One region of the Streptomyces enissocaesilis genome, then DNA from elsewhere that is predicted to be linked to it. Evidence: riboswitches for the same ligand, from Rfam matches in the RefSeq annotation. Region 1 holds a riboswitch; each other region holds the start of a gene.
What was found. Region 1 has a riboswitch for cyclic di-AMP ahead of ABD374_RS03575 (M23 family metallopeptidase). Riboswitches for the same ligand answer to the same signal wherever they lie in the genome.
Positions count from the first base shown of each region.

Region 2: it holds a riboswitch for cyclic di-AMP, as region 1 does, so the genes downstream of both, ABD374_RS04150 (transglycosylase SLT domain-containing protein) here and ABD374_RS03575 (M23 family metallopeptidase) in region 1, are expected to answer to the same signal.
Region 3: it holds a riboswitch for cyclic di-AMP, as region 1 does, so the genes downstream of both, ABD374_RS29605 (M23 family metallopeptidase) here and ABD374_RS03575 (M23 family metallopeptidase) in region 1, are expected to answer to the same signal.
Region 4: it holds a riboswitch for cyclic di-AMP, as region 1 does, so the genes downstream of both, ABD374_RS18820 (transglycosylase family protein) here and ABD374_RS03575 (M23 family metallopeptidase) in region 1, are expected to answer to the same signal.

Region 1 is NZ_BAAAUD010000010.1:53,848-58,058, reverse strand. It holds gene ABD374_RS03580 (M16 family metallopeptidase) at 1-835, shown strand, start outside; cyclic di-AMP (ydaO/yuaA leader) riboswitch at 1,070-1,263, shown strand; gene ABD374_RS03575 (M23 family metallopeptidase) at 1,277-2,098, shown strand; gene ABD374_RS03570 (GntR family transcriptional regulator) at 2,269-2,958, shown strand; gene ABD374_RS03565 (HPr family phosphocarrier protein) at 3,130-3,411, opposite strand; gene ABD374_RS03560 (bifunctional acetate--CoA ligase family protein/GNAT family N-acetyltransferase) at 3,557-4,211, shown strand, end outside.
Region 2 is NZ_BAAAUD010000011.1:27,425-31,635, forward strand. It holds gene ABD374_RS04140 (pectate lyase family protein) at 1-713, shown strand, start outside; gene ABD374_RS04145 (hypothetical protein) at 800-1,198, opposite strand; gene ABD374_RS04150 (transglycosylase SLT domain-containing protein) at 1,798-2,550, opposite strand; cyclic di-AMP (ydaO/yuaA leader) riboswitch at 2,553-2,713, opposite strand; gene ABD374_RS04155 (hypothetical protein) at 3,060-3,614, opposite strand.
Region 3 is NZ_BAAAUD010000057.1:18,188-22,398, reverse strand. It holds gene ABD374_RS29605 (M23 family metallopeptidase) at 94-1,041, opposite strand; cyclic di-AMP (ydaO/yuaA leader) riboswitch at 1,044-1,218, opposite strand; gene ABD374_RS29600 (alpha-galactosidase) at 1,543-3,639, opposite strand; gene ABD374_RS29595 (tyrosine-protein phosphatase) at 3,806-4,211, shown strand, end outside.
Region 4 is NZ_BAAAUD010000039.1:85,565-89,775, reverse strand. It holds gene ABD374_RS18830 (cytochrome P450 family protein) at 1-829, shown strand, start outside; gene ABD374_RS18825 (transglycosylase family protein) at 943-1,944, shown strand; cyclic di-AMP (ydaO/yuaA leader) riboswitch at 2,212-2,383, shown strand; gene ABD374_RS18820 (transglycosylase family protein) at 2,387-3,109, shown strand; gene eno (phosphopyruvate hydratase) at 3,368-4,211, shown strand, end outside.

The DNA of each region.
Region 1 (4,211 bases):
CGAGGAGACGGTCAAGCGCATCGACTCCGCCGCCGTGAGGGGCTTCTACGCGGCGCACGTGCGTCCCGCGACCGCCACCGCCGTGATCGTCGGCGACCTCGACGGCACCGACCTGGACGCCGTGCTGGCCGACACCCTGGGGGCGTGGAAGGGCGACACCGCCGAGCCCCGCCCCGTACCGCCGGTGACGGCCGACGACACGGGCCGTGTGGTCATCGTGGACCGTCCCGGCGCGGTCCAGACGCAGCTTCTCATCGGCCGGATCGGCCCCGACCGGCACGACCGGGTCTGGCCGGCCCAGGTCCTCGGTACGTACTGCCTGGGCGGCACGCTCACCTCCCGTCTGGACCGCGTCCTGCGCGAGGAGAAGGGCTACACGTACGGCGTGCGCGCCTTCGGCCAGGTGCTGCGCTCCGCTCCCGACGGATCGGGTGCGTCGATGCTGGCGATCAGCGGCTCGGTGGACACGGAGTCCACGGGCCCGGCGCTCGAAGACCTGTGGAAGGTGCTGCGCACCCTCGCGGCCGAGGGCCTCACCGACGCCGAGCGCGACGTCGCCGTGCAGAACCTGGTGGGTGTGGCACCGCTCAAGTACGAGACGGCGGCCGCCGTCGCCGGAACCCTCGCCGACCAGGTCGAGCAGCACCTGCCGGACGACTTCCAGGCCCAGCTGTACGCCCGCCTCGTCGAGACGGGCACGGTGGAGGCCACCGCGGCGGTCGTCAGCGCCTTCCCCGAGGACCGTCTGGTCACGGTCCTCGTCGGGGACGCCTCGCAGATCGAGGAGCCCGTCAGGGCGCTCGGCATCGGTGACGTGACGGTGGTCGCCGGCTGACGGTCCGTCCGTTCGAGGCGAGCCGATCGCGCAACTCCCTCACCACGGGAGGCAGAGGGACCCCGGTGGCCGACAGGCCGCCGGGGTCCTTGGCGTATGTCCGTTTTGTTATGGAGGTTGCCTTTCTGGCCTGTGGGGTGCGTTACAAAGCGCGGAGACTTTTTGGTGATTGAAAGATGTCCCGCTTAGCGTCGGTCCGGCTGTCCGTCAGCAGTGAGCCGCATCCGTGGCACCGGGCAGCCATCGCCGAGTCCCCGTCAGGCGCGAGCCTGGGGAGCCGGGGACCCACCCTCCTGCCGCCTTCGCGGCTGGAGGAGCCCAGTCCCTGGGGTGAATCGGACGTCCTTCCGTACGTACGGAAGGGGTCCGTAGGAGACCTTCCTGCTCCGAACCCGTCAGCTAACCCGGTAGGCGAGAAGGAAGGAAAGGACCAGCCACTTCATGGCGTTCACCCGTGCCACCGGGAAGCACCGTCGTCCGAGCCGTCCGGGCCGTCTGACGCGCAGGAGCGCGAGCCTGGCGGGCGTTGCCACCCTCGCGACGACCGGCGCCGTCGGGAGCCTGGCCTCTCCGGCCCTCGCCGCCGGTACCAGCGCCGACGCGGCCCACTCCGTCGAGGCGACCGGCCTGACCCAGGCCCTCGTCGTCGGCGACTCCCTCGCCGACCAGGTCGCCGCCCAGGCCGAGGCGCAGCGGCACGCCGCCGACCGGGCGGAGGCCGAGCGCAGGGCCGAGGCGGCGCGCAAGGCGGAGGCCAGGCGCAAGGCGGAGGCCAGGGCCGAGAAGGAGCGCGAGGAGCGGGCGGAGCGCGAGGCCGAGGAGCGCGCCGCCCGTGCGGCGGAACGCGAGCGCCTCACCGCCTACACCCTTCCGGTCGCCGGTTCCGTCGTGACCACCGGCTACCGGAGCGGCGGCTCGCTCTGGTCCTCCGGCAGCCACTCCGGCGTCGACTTCCGGGCCGCGTCCGGCAGTTCCGTCGTGGCCGTCGGGGCGGGCACCGTCGTCGAGGCCGGCTGGGGCGGGGCGTACGGCAACAGCATCGTCATCAGGATGAACGACGGCACGTACACGCAGTACGGCCACCTGTCGTCCATCGGCGTCTCCGTCGGCCAGGCCGTCACCCCGGGCCTCCAGATAGGTCTCTCGGGTTCGACCGGAAACTCGACGGGCCCGCACCTGCACTTCGAGGCCCGTACGTCTTCCGAGTACGGCTCCGACATGGACCCGGTCGCGTACCTGCGCGCGCACGGTGTGAACGTCTGACGCACCCCGGTTTTCCCGAAGGCCCCGGCTTCCCGCCGGGGCCTTCGGCGTTGGCCAAAAGATATCCATGAATTCCTGCCGCCCGTCGGAAATTGCGCGCCGCTGCAATAGAGTCGCCGAACAGGCGTCATTCGACCGCGTTTCGCGAGGATCAAGGCGGAGGTCCGCTCATGCGCATTCCCGCGCAATCGGTATGCACGGCGATCCGTGACGACATCGTCTCCGGCGTCTTCGAGCGGGGCAGTCGGCTCACCGAAGAGCTGCTGGCGCGCCGTTACGGCGTCTCGCGCGTCCCGGTGCGCGAGGCCCTGCGCACGCTGGAGTCCGAGGGGTTCGTCACCACCCGCCGGCACGCGGGCGCCTGCGTGGCCGAACCCACCGCGCAGGAGGCCGCCGACCTCCTGGAGGTCAGAACGCTGCTGGAGCCGCTGGGGGCGGCCCGCGCCGCCCAGCGGCGCACCGAGGCGCACCTCAAGGTGTTGCGCGGCCTGGTCAGGCTCGGTCAGGAGCGGGCCCGCCGGGGCGAGGGCGAGGATCTGAGCCCCCTGGGCGGCTGGTTCCACGAGACGCTCGCCCAGGCGTCCGGCAGCCCCGGCCTCACGGCCCTGCTCACCCAGCTCAGGCACAAGATCACCTGGATGTACGCCGTCGAGCAGCCCGCCCGCCCCGTCGAGTCCTGGGCCGAACACGGCGCGATCGTGGACGCCGTGGCACGCGGCGACGCGCAGCGGGCCCGGGCGCTGACGGCCCTGCACGCCGAACGGGCGGTGGCCGCGCACCGGCTGCGGCGCCCCGGCCCGCGGCCGGAACGCGTGAGGACTTCGCAACATGCCGTACACACCGGGGGCGGCCGCAATTAACAGATGCGCCGTATACAAAGAAAGCGAATCGGCGGGGGCTTTTTCTGCTGCCCGGAATTCCTGACGTATACCTCCGCTGTCTCCGCTGTTTCCGCGCAAAAGCGAAGGAGCCGTGACGTCCCGAATCCGGGATGTCACGGCTCCTTCGTGAGAATGAGCCCGTCCGAGTGGTCAGACGGTCTCGGGAAGCTCGTCGAGGCCCTCGGAGACCAGCTTCGCCAGGCGGTCGAGGGCGGCGTCGGAACCGTCGGCCTCGGAAGCGAGCACGATCTCCTCGCCGCCCTGCGCGCCCAGGCCGAGCACCGCGAGCATGGAGGCCGCGTTGACCGGCTTGCCGTCGGCCTTGGCGATCGTCACGGGAACACCCGAGGCGGTCGCTGCGCGAACGAAGATGGAGGCGGGCCGGGCGTGCAGGCCCTCGGCCCAGCCGACGGTGACACGGCGCTCAACCATGGTGTTGCCCTTCATGTTCTAACGGTTGTCTAGACCAGTCTCTCATGGCGCTCGGGGAAGCCGTGCCCGCGACCCCGGGCCGGCCGCGCGCGGCGGCCCCGGCCTGTCTCGCCCCCGGCGGACCCGCGAGCCGTAGGCTTCCTTCATGCAGCCTCCGATGGAGCAGACCCCGCCGGACCGCAACGGGCACCACGCGTACCCGGCCCACTGGGAAGCCGACGTGGTGCTGCGCGACGGAGGTACGGCGCGGATCCGCCCCATCGCTCCCGACGACGCGCAGCGCCTGGTCAGCTTCTACGAGCAGGTGTCGGACGAGTCGAAGTACTACCGCTTCTTCGCGCCGTACCCGCGCCTCTCCGACAAGGACGTCCGCCGCTTCACCCACCACGACTACGTGGACAGGGTGGGTCTCGCGGCGACGGTGGGCGGCGAGTTCATCGCCACCGTCCGGTACGACCGCATCAACGCGCAGGGGCGCCCCTCGTCCGGCCCCGACGCCGACCTGGCCGAAGTCGCCTTCCTGGTCCAGGACGCCCACCAGGGGCGCGGGGTCGCCTCCGCCCTCCTCGAACACATCGGCGCGGTCGCGCGCGAGCGCGGCATCCGGCGCTTCGTGGCGGAGGTGCTGCCCGCCAACTCCAAAATGATCAAGGTCTTCACGGACGCCGGCTACACCCAGGAGCGCAGCTTCGAGGACGGCGTCGTCCACCTCGAATTCGGCCTGGAACCGACCGACCGCTCCGTCGCCGTCCAGCGCGCCCGCGAGCACCGCGCGGAGTCCCGCTCCGTGCAGCGCCTCC
Region 2 (4,211 bases), on a different contig from region 1:
TCGGCTCCCACACCACCGTCCTGGGCGTCGGTTCGTCCTCCGGCTTCACCGGCGGCGGGCTGCGGATCAAGGAGAAGACGAACGTCGTCGTCCGCAACCTGAACATCAGCAAGCCCGTCGCCCCCGCCGACGGCATCACCGTCCAGAAGTCCACGAAGGTGTGGATCGACCACAACGCCTTCTCCGCCGACCGCAACCAGGGCGACAAGGACTACTACGACGGGCTTCTGGACATCACGCACGCGTCCGACGCGGTGACCGTGTCCTGGAACACGTTCAAGGACCACTTCAAAGGCAGCCTCGTCGGCCACAGCGACAACAACGCGGCCGAGGACACCGGGCGCCTGCGCGTGACGTACCACCACAACCACTTCAGCAACGTCTTCTCACGCATCCCCAGCCTGCGCTTCGGCACCGGCCACTTCTACGACAACTACGTACAGGGCGCCGACACCGCCGTGCACTCCCGGATGGGCGCGCAGATGCTCGTCGAGAACAACGTCTTCCGTACGACCAAGCTCGCCGTGACCACCAGCCGCAGCAGTGACGTCGACGGGTACGCGGTGCTGCGCGGCAACGATCTCGGAGGCGCCGCGACCGAGATATCCCGTACGGGCTCCTTCACGAACCCGCCGTACAGCTACACGGCGGAGCCGGCCTCCTCCGTCGTCTCCTCGGTGACGGCGGGCGCGGGCACCGGCCGGATCGGCTGACCGGCGCACAGTGGCCGCCACCCGCAGGCAGCGGGTGGCGGCCCGTCAGCGGTGGGGAAGGGGGGCCGGAGTACGCGCGTGGTCCTTCAGCGGTCCGCGAGCAGGCCGATGGGCACGGTGCGGTGCAGGACCTCGGCATGCTGCCGCGCCACCACCTCCGCCGCGACCGCGTCCCGGCGGCGCAGGGTGTCGAGGAGCGCGCGGTGCTCGTGGCGGGAGGAGCGCAGGGTGTCCAGGGGGTACGGCGGGTAGGAGTGCTGGAGCTCGCGGGCACCGGGCCGCAGGCGACGGCGATCGACGGGGCTCCGGCCGCCTCGGTCGGCCGCGCGGCCGGTGATGCCGCACTCCAGGACGAGCCGGTGGTCGATCAGCCGGGGCACCGCCTCCGGGTCCGGGTGGTGGGCGTCGGTGGCGAGAACGGTGCCCGGAGACCGGGGCGCTGCCGCCCCGCCCGCGTCGGCGTCGGTGCCGGCGTTCCAGGACACCGCCGGCACACGGCGGGACCAGGGGGTGACGGACGGTGATCTCGGCCACGCCGAGGACGGCGGCGATGTGCGCCGTGCCGGGCAGGCGCTCACCCGACACCAGCAGGCCCAGGTCCACGGCCAGAGCTGTCCGGCTGCGTACCGGGTCGAGGGCGGGCAGCCGGCGGGCGCCGCTCGGCTCGGGCACCGGGTCGCACGAGCCGTTGCGGGAGGCTGTCGAGACGCTGGACGGCTCCCGCGTGCGGCAGCCCGCCGAGCTCGCCGGGGCATCCGAGTGTCTGGCTGCTTGCCGGGCACGGTGTGCGACCGCGGACCCCGGTGCAGCCGTTCGACACCGCCCTCGGCTTCTCCCCCGCCCGACGGCGAGGCACTCGCCCTGGGGCTCGTCCGGCTGGGGCGCGGCGTGGTGCCCCTCGCCCACCTCACCCGTATGTTCCGCGTCCCGCCGCCGCAGTGCGCCTGTCGCTTGCCGCCGGGCCGCTGCGGTTGCCCGCCCCGGCCCGGCGGGAACCTGACCGGCCGCGACCCGGACGGAGGACGCCGTCGGCCCCGCCCCGTCGCCTGAACGGCGGGGGAGCGGGGCCGACGACGCGGGCCTCCTAGTAGGGGCCGTTCACATTGTCGATCGAGCCGTACCTGTCGGCGGCGTAGTTGCACGCGGCGGTGATATTGGCGACAGGGTCGTAACTGTCCAGCGACGTACCGGGCACGTGATAGGCCTGGAACGTCGGCTGGATCACCTGGAGAAGACCCTTGGAGGGTGTTCCGGCGGCGGCGTTGGAGTCCCAGTTGTTGATGGCCATCGGGTTGCCCGAGGACTCGCGCATGATGTTCCGGTGAATTCCGTCATACGTACCGGGAATACCGTGCTTGGCCATGATGGCCAGCGATTCCTTGATCCAGCCGTCGAGGTCGTTGGAATAGGACGCGGATTCCACGGCGGGGGCGTCGCTTTCGGCGGCCGGCGCGGTCTTCCGCTCGGAACGGTCGGCCCGGTCGGAGGAGGACGCCGGCCTCTCGGCCTCGGCCTCGGTCCCCCTGGCGATGGTCAGCTCCAGGCCCGGACGGATCAGCGAGGGGTTGTCGCCGACGGCCTCCCGGTTGTCCTGGTACAGCTTCTCCCAGCCACCGGCCACGGAGTGGTCACCGGCGATCTTGGAGAGCGAGTCGCCGGACATCACGGCATAGATGACGGAGTCGGCCTTCTCGACGGCGACGGCCTGCGGCGCCGCGCCGGCAGAAGTCGCGCCGAGGAGCGGGAGGACGAGTGCGGCGCCTCCCGTACCCGCGGCGATGAAGCCCCGAGTGAGTGAGGCGTACTTGGAACGGCGGTGCTTACCCTTTGCGGGCATGGTGAATTCCTCTCCGTCGCCTGCGAGGTGAGCTGTCGGGTTCGGGCTGGAGATGCCCGGCCGCATGTGAATGCGACTTCACCCCGAGCCGTTCCGGAATTCCGGAACGGCGGCTTACCTGGGTCCCCCGCTCCTGCCGTACGTGAGTGGGTGTGGTTTCCGGACGGCGGCAGGATTCGGCGGTCCACCCGGATTGACGGTGACCGTAAGCGAGAGTGGCCGGGCGGAACAAGCCCTGAAATTGCTCCGCATGATCCATATCGCGGTTCCGGACGGAGAAAAATCCGTCACTCGCCTTGAGCGAGGACTCAACTTTCTTTCTGGGGGCCGGAACTGTGCCCAGTACCGCTTCAGCCATGCCGTTGCGGGCCGTGACTCATATCACTTGGGGTGCTCCGCCGGGCAGGGGCGGGCGCCCAACCGCCTCGACCGGCAGGCTATATGCCATGCGATAAGGCGATTTAGACCTATATGACATTGGGTGGATTCGCGGCTCTCTCCGGCCGCCTTCACCCGTTACGGCCCTCCCACGCATCCGCGAAATGCAGGGGCAGCGGACCGGAGGGCACCGCCACCGGGTGTGTCGTCGACCGGTGTTCCCTGGCCGGTGGCAGCAGGACGGGCTTCGACGCGTCTGCGGGGAGGCGCGTCGGTTTGCGCCCCTGCCGGGTGCCCGGCAGGAAGAGGGAGCGGCCCGCCCCCGCCCGGTCCGCGCGCAACACCAGCCCCGACCCGCCCAGTTCGGCCGCCGCAGCTTTGAAGCGGACCGGCTTCCAATGGAGCGCCGCGGCGTCCTCGTCCAGTCCGCAGACCGCGGCGCACTCCTCCACCGGATGCGGCACCGAGCGCGCGGGGCGCTGCTCCCAGCCCGGGGCCCGGTCACCGTCGGCGGCCAGATGCTCCCCGAGTGCGGCGAAGCCGTCGCTCAGCAGCAGCCGCAGACCCGCCACGGCGGGCAGCCCGGAAGGGCTGGGCAGCCACTGGGAGGGGAGCGCGGAGTCGGGGCAGCCGTCCAGGGACTCCGGCAACGGATCGTCAGGCCCCTTGGGCGCGGCGGGATCCACGCGCAGATGACGGCACGGCGTACGTCGTGCCGCTCACCTCTGTGACCGCCGGGTGGGCGGTGAGCGCCCCGGTGGAAGGGGCTTCCCCCCCATAAGGGAGTTGCTCTGCGGCGAGAAGAGCGTGAGCGGGCCGGGCCCCGCTGTCGGTTCCTCACACAGCCGGGATATCGCCGCGCCGATCGCGCGGCGCGGCGGCTCGCCCACCGGGGTGCGGCAGGCGAGCCGGGCGGCGATCCCCGGCAGGGCCGGCAGCGCGGCTCACCCACCCGGGCCGAGGGGCCGGGGTCCAGGCAGTTCGCCCCGGCGGCGACGCGGCCGACGAGGGCGGGCAGCCGCAGGGCCGGCCACCCGCCCCGGTCGACGTCCTGATCCTGCTGCGGGGAGCGGGCCGCCTCTCCACTGGGCGGCAGCGTCTCCTGCACGGCGAGGGGGAGAAGGCGAAGAGGTACGGGAAGGGGGGCGCCCAACGCGCACAGCCACCACTCGCAGACCGCGGCAGACAATCTCCAGATGATCCGTCAGTTCCATGTTGCGCTGATCGGCAGGACAAACCCCGGGCGCCCGTCACTGACACCGCCGCCGGACCGTTCCGGGCCG
Region 3 (4,211 bases), on a different contig from region 1:
AATAGCCCGAAAACACACGTACGCCCCCTTCTGCCGCCCGGTGTGGGCAGCGGAAGGGGGCGTACGTGTGTTTTCGGGCCGGCCCTGGACGGGTCAGACGGTGACGCCGTGGCCGCGCAGGTAGGCCAGCGGGTCGACGTCCGAGCCGTAGCTCGGGCCGGTGCGGATCTCGAAGTGCAGGTGCGGGCCGGTCGAGTTGCCCGTGGAACCGGAGAGGCCTATCTGCGTGCCGCCGCCGACGCTCTGGCCGGAGGAGACGGACAGCGAGGAAAGGTGGGCGTACTGCGAGTACCGGCCGTCGTCGTGCTTGATGACGACCTCGTTGCCGTACGAGCCGCTCCAGCCCGCGGAGACGACGGTGCCGGCACCGACGGCCTTGACCGGGGTACCGCTGGCCGCGGCGAAGTCGACGCCCGTGTGGTAACCGCTGGACCAGCTGCCGCCGGCGGCGCGGTACGGGGTGGTGACGCCCGCGGAGACCGGGGCGGTGAAGCCGGAGCCGGTGCTCTGCGCGGCGGAGGCGGAGTTCACGGAAGTGGACTCCGCGGCCTCGGCCTTGGGAGCAGCCTTGGGGGCGGCGGCCTCGGCCTCGGCCCGGGGGGCGGCCTTGGGCGCGGCGGGCGCCTCGGCCGCCGGCTTCGCCTGCTTCGCCGGGGCCTGCTGCGCGGGCGCCGACGCCTTGGCGCCGATCGTCAGCTTCATGCCCGGCAGGATCAGCGAGGGGTTGCCGCCGACGACCTCGCGGTTGTCCTCGTACAGCTCCTGCCAGCCACCGCGCACGTTCTGCTCTTCGGCGATCTTCGACAGGTAGTCGCCGGAGACCACGGAGTAGACCTTGGCGTCGGCCTTCTTCTGCGGCGTCGCCTTCTCGGTCACCGCGGAGGCGGCCGCGGCGGCCGGCACTGCGGCCTTCTCCGCGGCGTTCGCACCGGTGGCGGTGATCAGGGGAAGCGCGAGTACGGCTCCGCCCGCTCCCGCGGCGACGATTCCGCGAGTGATCGAGCTGGACCTCGGGCGGCGGTGCTTACCCTTTGCGGGCATGGAACATTCCTCTCCGGCGCCTACGAGGTGAGCTGTCGGGTTCGGGCTGGAGATGCCCGGCCGCGCTGCTGCGCGACTTCACCCCAAGCCGGTCCGGACGCATGGGGCGTCCGGATCACCGGCGTACTTACCTGGGTCCCCCGCTCCTGCCAACGCGTGAGTGAGTGAGTGCGGATTCCGGGAGGTGGCAGGATTCGGCGGTCCACCCGGATTGCGGTGACCGTAAGCCGACGGGGCTCCCCCGTACAAGCCAGTCCATTCGCACGGCCGTTGCCTGACGGGAATTCACCACGGAATTCCCGTCACCCTCCGTGGATTACGGATCTTTGCGCACCGCCCGCGAACTGGCATGCGCACCCGGCACTCCGCCACGCACTGTCACGAATATGATCCTGCTCACCAGCAGTCCCACCATTTACCGCTCCCCCAAGCGGAGTTGCACCACAATAGCCCGTTTCGCACCAAGTGCCGCTTATCTTCCTCGCTGCGGACCGCGAGGGGTCAGACCCTCCTCAGCCGGAAGACCGCGGCGTCGAGATCACCGCGCAGCGCGGTGCGCAGTCCCCGGTGGAGCAGTACGGAACCCCGGTGCACGGCCGAGGTGTCGAGGCAGGCGTACGCCGCGCCCGGGTCGAGCCCGCGCAGGCGCAGCGGCGGCTGCTGCTCGCCGTAGTGCTGGGCCTGGAGCCAGGCGAGGACGACGGTGTCGTCCCCGCGCACGTACTGGACCGCGCTGAGCCCGCCCTCGGGCGCCCGCAGCCGGTACAGCTCGCCGTGCTGCACGACCGGCCGGATCTCCTTGTACAGGTCCACCCACTCGCGCGCCTCGGCGATCTCGTCCTCGCTCCACCCGGCCAGGTCGCCGCCGATGCCGAGCACCCCCGCCATCGCGCTCACGAAGCGGAAGCGCAGCGAGCTGACCCGCCCGTTGAGCTGCGTATTGGGGCTGTCGGTGACCCAGGCGGCCATCGCCCGCGCCGGATGCAGCTGGCTGAAGCCGTGCTGGATGGCGAGCCGGTCCAGCGGATCGGTGTTGTCGGACGTCCACACCTGGTCGGTACGGGACAGGATCCCGAGGTCGATCCGCCCGCCGCCGCCCGAGCACGACTCGAAGGCGACGTCCGGATGCGCGGCCCGCAGCCGGTCGAGGAGCGCGTACAGGGCGTGCACGTGCTCGGTCCACAGCTTCTGGGGGTACGGTTCGCCCGGCCAGCCCGCGTCGGTGAAGCAACGGTTGAAGTCCCACTTCACATAGTCGACGGGCGCGCTCGACAGCAGCCCGTGGAGCTGGTCCCAGAGGTACGCCTGGACGTCGCCGCGCGCCAGGTTGAGGACGAGCTGGTGGCGGAACTCCGTGCGGGTGCGGCCGGGATGGTGCTGCACCCAGTCCGGATGCGCCCGGTACAGATCGCTGTCCGCGTTCACCATCTCCGGCTCGACCCAGATCCCGAACCGCATCCCCAGGCCGTGCACTTCGTCGGCGAGCGGCCCCAGCCCGCCGGGGAAGCGGTCCGGATTGGGCGTCCAGTCGCCGAGCCCGGCGCGCTCGCCGGTCCGGGCGCCGAACCAGGCGTCGTCCACGACGAACAGCTCCACGCCGAGGTCGGCGGCCCGCCGTGCCAGCACGCGCTGCTGTTCCTCGGAGATGTCGAAGCCGGTCGCCTCCCAGGAGTTGTACAGAACGGGCCGTGCCCGCTCCGCGCCGGGGATGACGTGTGCGAGCTGCCAGGCGTGCCAGGCCCGGCTCGCGCCGCCGAACCCGCCCTCGCTCCACAGCCCCGCGAAGACGGGTGTGGTGTACGTTCCGCCGGGCGCCAGCCGCAGCAGACCCGAGTCGTCGTGCCCGGCCCCGCCGGTGATCTGCACGGTGCCGTCGGGCAGTTGCTGTACGGCGATGCGCCACGACCCGGACCAGCCGAGCGCGCAGCCGTACACCTCGCCGCTCTCCTCCGTGGCGCCCTCCGCGTCGAGCGCGACCCACGGCAGGTGCTGGTGCCCGGTGTGGCCGCGGCGGCTGCCCAGGATCTTCTCGCCGGGGGTGAGAGCGGAACGTACGAGCCGGGACTCGGCCGCCCACCGGCCGTGCAGCTGGCTCAGCCGCCAGCGCTCGCGCCGGGGCAGTGTCCAGGCGGCGGCGTCGGCCCGCAGCAGCTCCAGGGCGGGAGCGTCGGCCGGCCCCTCGTGCGCGACGGTGGCCCACCGCTCGACGACGTCGGAGTCCTCGCGCATCCGGTAGTGCAGGGTGAGCCCGAGGTGGTGCACGGGGTCGGTGAAGCGCAGCCGCAGTTCGCCGCCCGCCGCGGTGGAACCGTCGCAGCGCCACTCGGTGCCGCGCACCTCGGGCGTACGCACGGACAGGGCGGGGCGTACGAAGCGGGGCCCGCCCTCGACGGGGTACTCCTCGCGCCCGTCGAGCTGCGACTCGAACGGCCAGTAGGGCGGCGGGGGCTCGGCGGCGAGGGACTCGGCGTCGGCGAGGGAGATCCGTGGCCCCCAGTGCAGGTGGACCAGCTCGTCCCGGTCCGTGAGGTGCAGTGCGTAGCTGCCGGCCGTTCCGGAGAGCAGCCAGGTACGGCCGTTGCCGCCGGTCTCGATCATCCAGTCCCCTCGGATCGGCACAGGTGCGATCATCTTGGCCGTTCCGCCGCCCCGGGGCAACGCCCGCACGGCGACGGTCGAGATGCTTGCCCCAGGTACCCATGTCGTATCGTCGAAACGCGCCGAAGTCGGCGAGCAGCGCCGACGGCAGACTTCAGGAGCCCCCGTGACACAGCAGCTGCCGCAGGTCCCGTCGACAGAGCCCGAACCGGAGCCCGCGCTTGCCGCGGTGCGCAACTTCCGTGACGTGGGCGGCCTGCCGACCGTGGACGGGCGGCGGGTCCGGCACGGAGTCCTCTTCCGCAGCGGCCACCTGGCGCACGCCACCGCCGCCGACGCGGCGTTCCTCGGTTCGCTGAACCTCCACACGGTCTTCGACTTCCGCAACGAGGCGGACCAGAAGCTGGAGGGACCGGACATCGAGCTGCCGGGTGTGCGCAATGTGAACCTGCCGCTGACGGACCCGGCCGACGGCGCCGTGTTCTGGAAGATGGTCCGCGACGGGAACCTCGACGAGCTGCGCGAGATCCTCTCGGACGGCAGGGCCGCGGACCGGATGGCGGCGACGTACC
Region 4 (4,211 bases), on a different contig from region 1:
GGCCGACCTCATCCACGACTTCGCGTTCCCGCTCCCCATCTACGCGATCTGCGACCTGCTCGGCGTACCGCGCGAGGACCAGGACGACTTCCGCGACTGGGCCGGCATGATGATCCGCCACGGCGGCGGGCCGCGCGGCGGCGTCGCCCGGTCGGTGAAGAAGATGCGCGACTACCTCGCCGAGCTCATCCACCGCAAGCGGGAGGAGCCGGGCGACGACCTCATCTCGGGCCTCATCCGCGCCAGCGACCACGGCGAGCACCTCACCGAGAACGAGGCCGCCGCGATGGCCTTCATCCTGCTCTTCGCGGGCTTCGAGACGACGGTCAACCTCATCGGCAACGGCGTGTACGCGCTCCTGCGCAACCCGGAGCAGCGCGAGCGCCTCCAGCGCGCACTCGGCGAGGGGGACACGGAGCTGCTCGCCACGGGTGTCGAGGAGCTCCTGCGGTACGACGGCCCGGTGGAGCTGGCGACCTGGCGGTACGCCACCGAGGCGCTGACCCTGGGCGGCCGGGACATCGGGGCGGGCGACCCCGTGCTCGTCGTCCTCGCCGCGGCCGACCGGGACCCCGCACGCTTCGACGACCCGGACACGCTCGACCTCTCACGCCGCGACAACCAGCACCTCGGGTACGGGCACGGCATCCACTACTGCCTCGGTGCGCCGCTGGCCCGGCTGGAGGGGCAGACGGCGATCGCGACGCTGCTGCGACGCCTCCCCGATCTGCGGCTTGCGGCAGAACCCGACGATCTGCGGTGGCGCGGCGGCCTCATCATGCGCGGATTGCGCACCTTGCCCGTGCAGTTCGGGGCAGAACGGAAGTGACGGCGCGTCACGAGCGAGACCTTCATGTGATCTCCGCTGTATCGACTTGTGACAGACGTTCGAGTGCGGCTACGTTCACCGTCAACCTCAGCCGTCACTCGAAAGGCCACCGCATGCGCTCCGGGAACGGTAGACACCGCCGCCCCCGTCAGGCTCCAGCTCTCGTCGTCGCGGCAGGAGTCGCCGGATCGGCCATCGCCATCCCGCTGCTCGGCGCGACCGGCGCGAACGCTGCCGAAGCCACGACCTGGGACCGGGTGGCCGACTGTGAGAGCGGCGGCATGTGGAGCGCCGACCTCGGCAACGGCTACTACGGCGGACTCCAGTTCTCGCCGGAACTCTGGCAGCGCTTCGGCGGTACGGCGTACGCGCCGCGCGCCGACCTCGCCAGCCGCTCCCAGCAGATCCAGGTGGCCGAGAAGGTACTGGCGGGACAGGGGCCGCAGGCGTGGCCGAGCTGCGCGCTCATCTCGGGCCTGACGGAGGGTGAGGACGCCGCGCCGGGCGGCGGTGCGACCGCTGAGCCGGAAGCCGCGCCGAAGGCCGGCTCGAAGGCCGACGCGTCGGCCGAGGCGCCGGAGAGCACTACGGCCCCGAAGGCGTCCTCGGGCAAGAAGGCGGCCGGCGCCGGGAAGTCCGCCGGGCCGGCGGCGACCCCGCCGGCCGGCGCCGCCGACTCCGCGGAGGCCGAGACCGACGACGCCGCCGAGACGTCCGGCGCGCCCGCCCGTGAGGCCGCTGGGGCCGCCTCCGGGAAGGACGCTCCCCAGGGCAAGCACCGCGGCGTGAAGGCCCGGGAGGACGCGGGCGCCCTATCCGGCGATTCGGTCATAGATCGCGAATCGGGCCGCCATGCCTCGCGAGGTGACGGGCCGACACGCGACGCGGTCGGCACGTCCGGCGCCCAGGGGCGGGAGCGGGAGGCGGACGCCGGCGAGGGCAAGGGCGAGGACGCGGACCAGGGTTACACCGTCCGCACCGGCGACAACCTCTGGGCCATCGCCGACGCGCACGACGTGCGCGGCGGCTGGCCGGCGCTCTACGCCGCGAACGAGAAGGCCGTCGGGTCCGATCCGGACCTCATCGTCCCTGGCCAAAGCCTCGATCTGGACTGAAATCAGGGGCAGTTCGGGCCGGTATGTCCCCATTGGGGGCAGTGAGACATGGGTCTCTTTGCCTCACTTCACACGGTCGGCCCGAACGGACCGTCAGATTCGCCCCTGACCTGCGCGGATGGAGATCGGGCGGGGGCGCGAATGGGCGATATTTCCGTGATGCTCCTCTTTGAACATCGCGGGCTCATGTGTTTACGGTCGAACCGCTCGCCACCGCGGGCCCCGTCGACCGTCACGCCGAATCCTGCCGGCGGCCGGGGGGAACCGACGCGTAAAGCGCCGTAGGCAGGAGCGGGGGACCCAGGTAGGCGCCGGGCACCGGACGTCGGAAGACGGACGGAACCGGCTTGGGGTTAAGGCGCGCGACGCAGGTCGCGCGGCCGGGCACTCATTGGCCCGAACCCGACAGCTCACCTCGTAGGCGTCGGTGAGGAGATGTCGCATGCTGTTTTCCGGCAAGGCCAAGCACCGTCGTCCGTCCAAGGTCACCCGCATCGCCGCGTTCGCCGGCATCACCGGCGCCGCTGTCGCCGTCCCGCTGATGGGCGCGACGTCGGCCTCCGCCGCCTCCGTCGAGACCTGGGACGCTGTCGCCCAGTGCGAGTCCGGCGGCAACTGGTCCATCAACACGGGCAACGGTTACTACGGTGGCCTGCAGTTCTCCGCGTCCAGCTGGGCCGCCGCCGGCGGCACGCAGTACGCCCCCACCGCCGACAAGGCGTCCAAGGCCCAGCAGATAGCCACCGCCGAGAAGCTCCTCGACATGCAGGGCCCGGGCGCCTGGGCCTGCGCCGGTGCCGGCGGCCTGACCAACGACGGCGTCGACCCGGGTGTCGACACCTCCGGCTCCTCGCAGCCGCAGCAGCAGAAGGCCGCGCCCCAGCCGCAGCAGACGCAGGAGCAGGCCGCCCCGCGCGCCGCCGAGCAGCCCGCCTCGCGCAGCGAGGTCCGCTCCGCGCCGAAGGCCGAGACCGCGAAGCCCGCCGCCCCGAAGACCATCGAGAAGGGTGACGGCGAGTACGAGGTCAAGTCCGGCGACACGCTCGGCAAGATCGCCGAGGCGAAGAAGGTCAAGGGCGGCTGGGCGAAGCTCTACGAGCTGAACAAGGACATCGTCGACGACGCCGATGTCATCTACGTGGGCCAGCAGCTGCACCTCGGCTGACCCGCTTCCCCCCGGAACACCCCGGTCCGGCGCGCTTCCCCCGTGCGCGCCGGGCCGGGGTTTCCCCTTTCCCCTTACCGATCAGTAGTCCGGAACGCCCTCCCGCACATCCAAGAGTTACGTCCGCTATTGCGGGGATTCGTGCCTCTTCTTGTCCCAGCGGGCGGGCGAACGGCCGATCGATGCCCCCGAGCCGGTTAGGCTCTTGTCGCAAGGCCAAAGTGACCCTGCATCCCTAGCGTCACATCCCAGAAGGAGATGCTCGTGCCGTCCATCGACGTCGTCGTAGCCCGGGAAATCCTGGACTCCCGAGGCAATCCCACGGTCGAGGTCGAGGTCGGCCTCGACGACGGCAGCACCGGTCGTGCTGCTGTTCCGTCCGGTGCCTCCACCGGAGCGTTCGAGGCCATTGAGCTTCGCGACGGTGACCCGAACCGCTACCAGGGCAAGGGTGTCGAGAAGGCCGTCCTCGCCGTCATCGAGCAGATCGGCCCGGAGCTCGTCGGCTACGACGCCACCGAGCAGCGCCTGATCGACCAGGCCATGTTCGACCTGGACGCCACCGAGAACAAGGGCTCCCTCGGCGCCAACGCCATCCTCGGCGTCTCCCTCGCCGTCGCGCACGCCGCCTCCGAGGCGTCCGACCTCCCCCTCTTCCGCTACCTCGGCGGCCCGAACGCGCACCTGCTGCCCGTTCCGATGATGAACATCCTCAACGGTGGGTCGCACGCCGACTCCAACGTCGACATCCAGGAGTTCATGATCGCGCCGATCGGCGCCGAGTCGTTCTCCGAGGCCCTGCGCTGGGGCACGGAGGTCTACCACACCCTCAAGTCCGTCCTGAAGTCCAAGGGCCTCTCCACCGGCCTCGGCGACGAGGGCGGCTTCGCCCCGAACCTGGACTCCAACCGCGCCGCGCTCGACCTCATCCTGGAGGCGATCAAGCAGGCCGGTTACGTCCCCGGTGAGCAGATCGCGCTCGCGCTCGACGTCGCCGCCTCCGAGTTCTACAAGGACGGCAGTTACGAGTTCGAGGGCAAGTCCCGCTCGGCCGCCGAGATGACGGAGTACTACGAGGAGCTCGTGGCGGCGTACCCGCTCG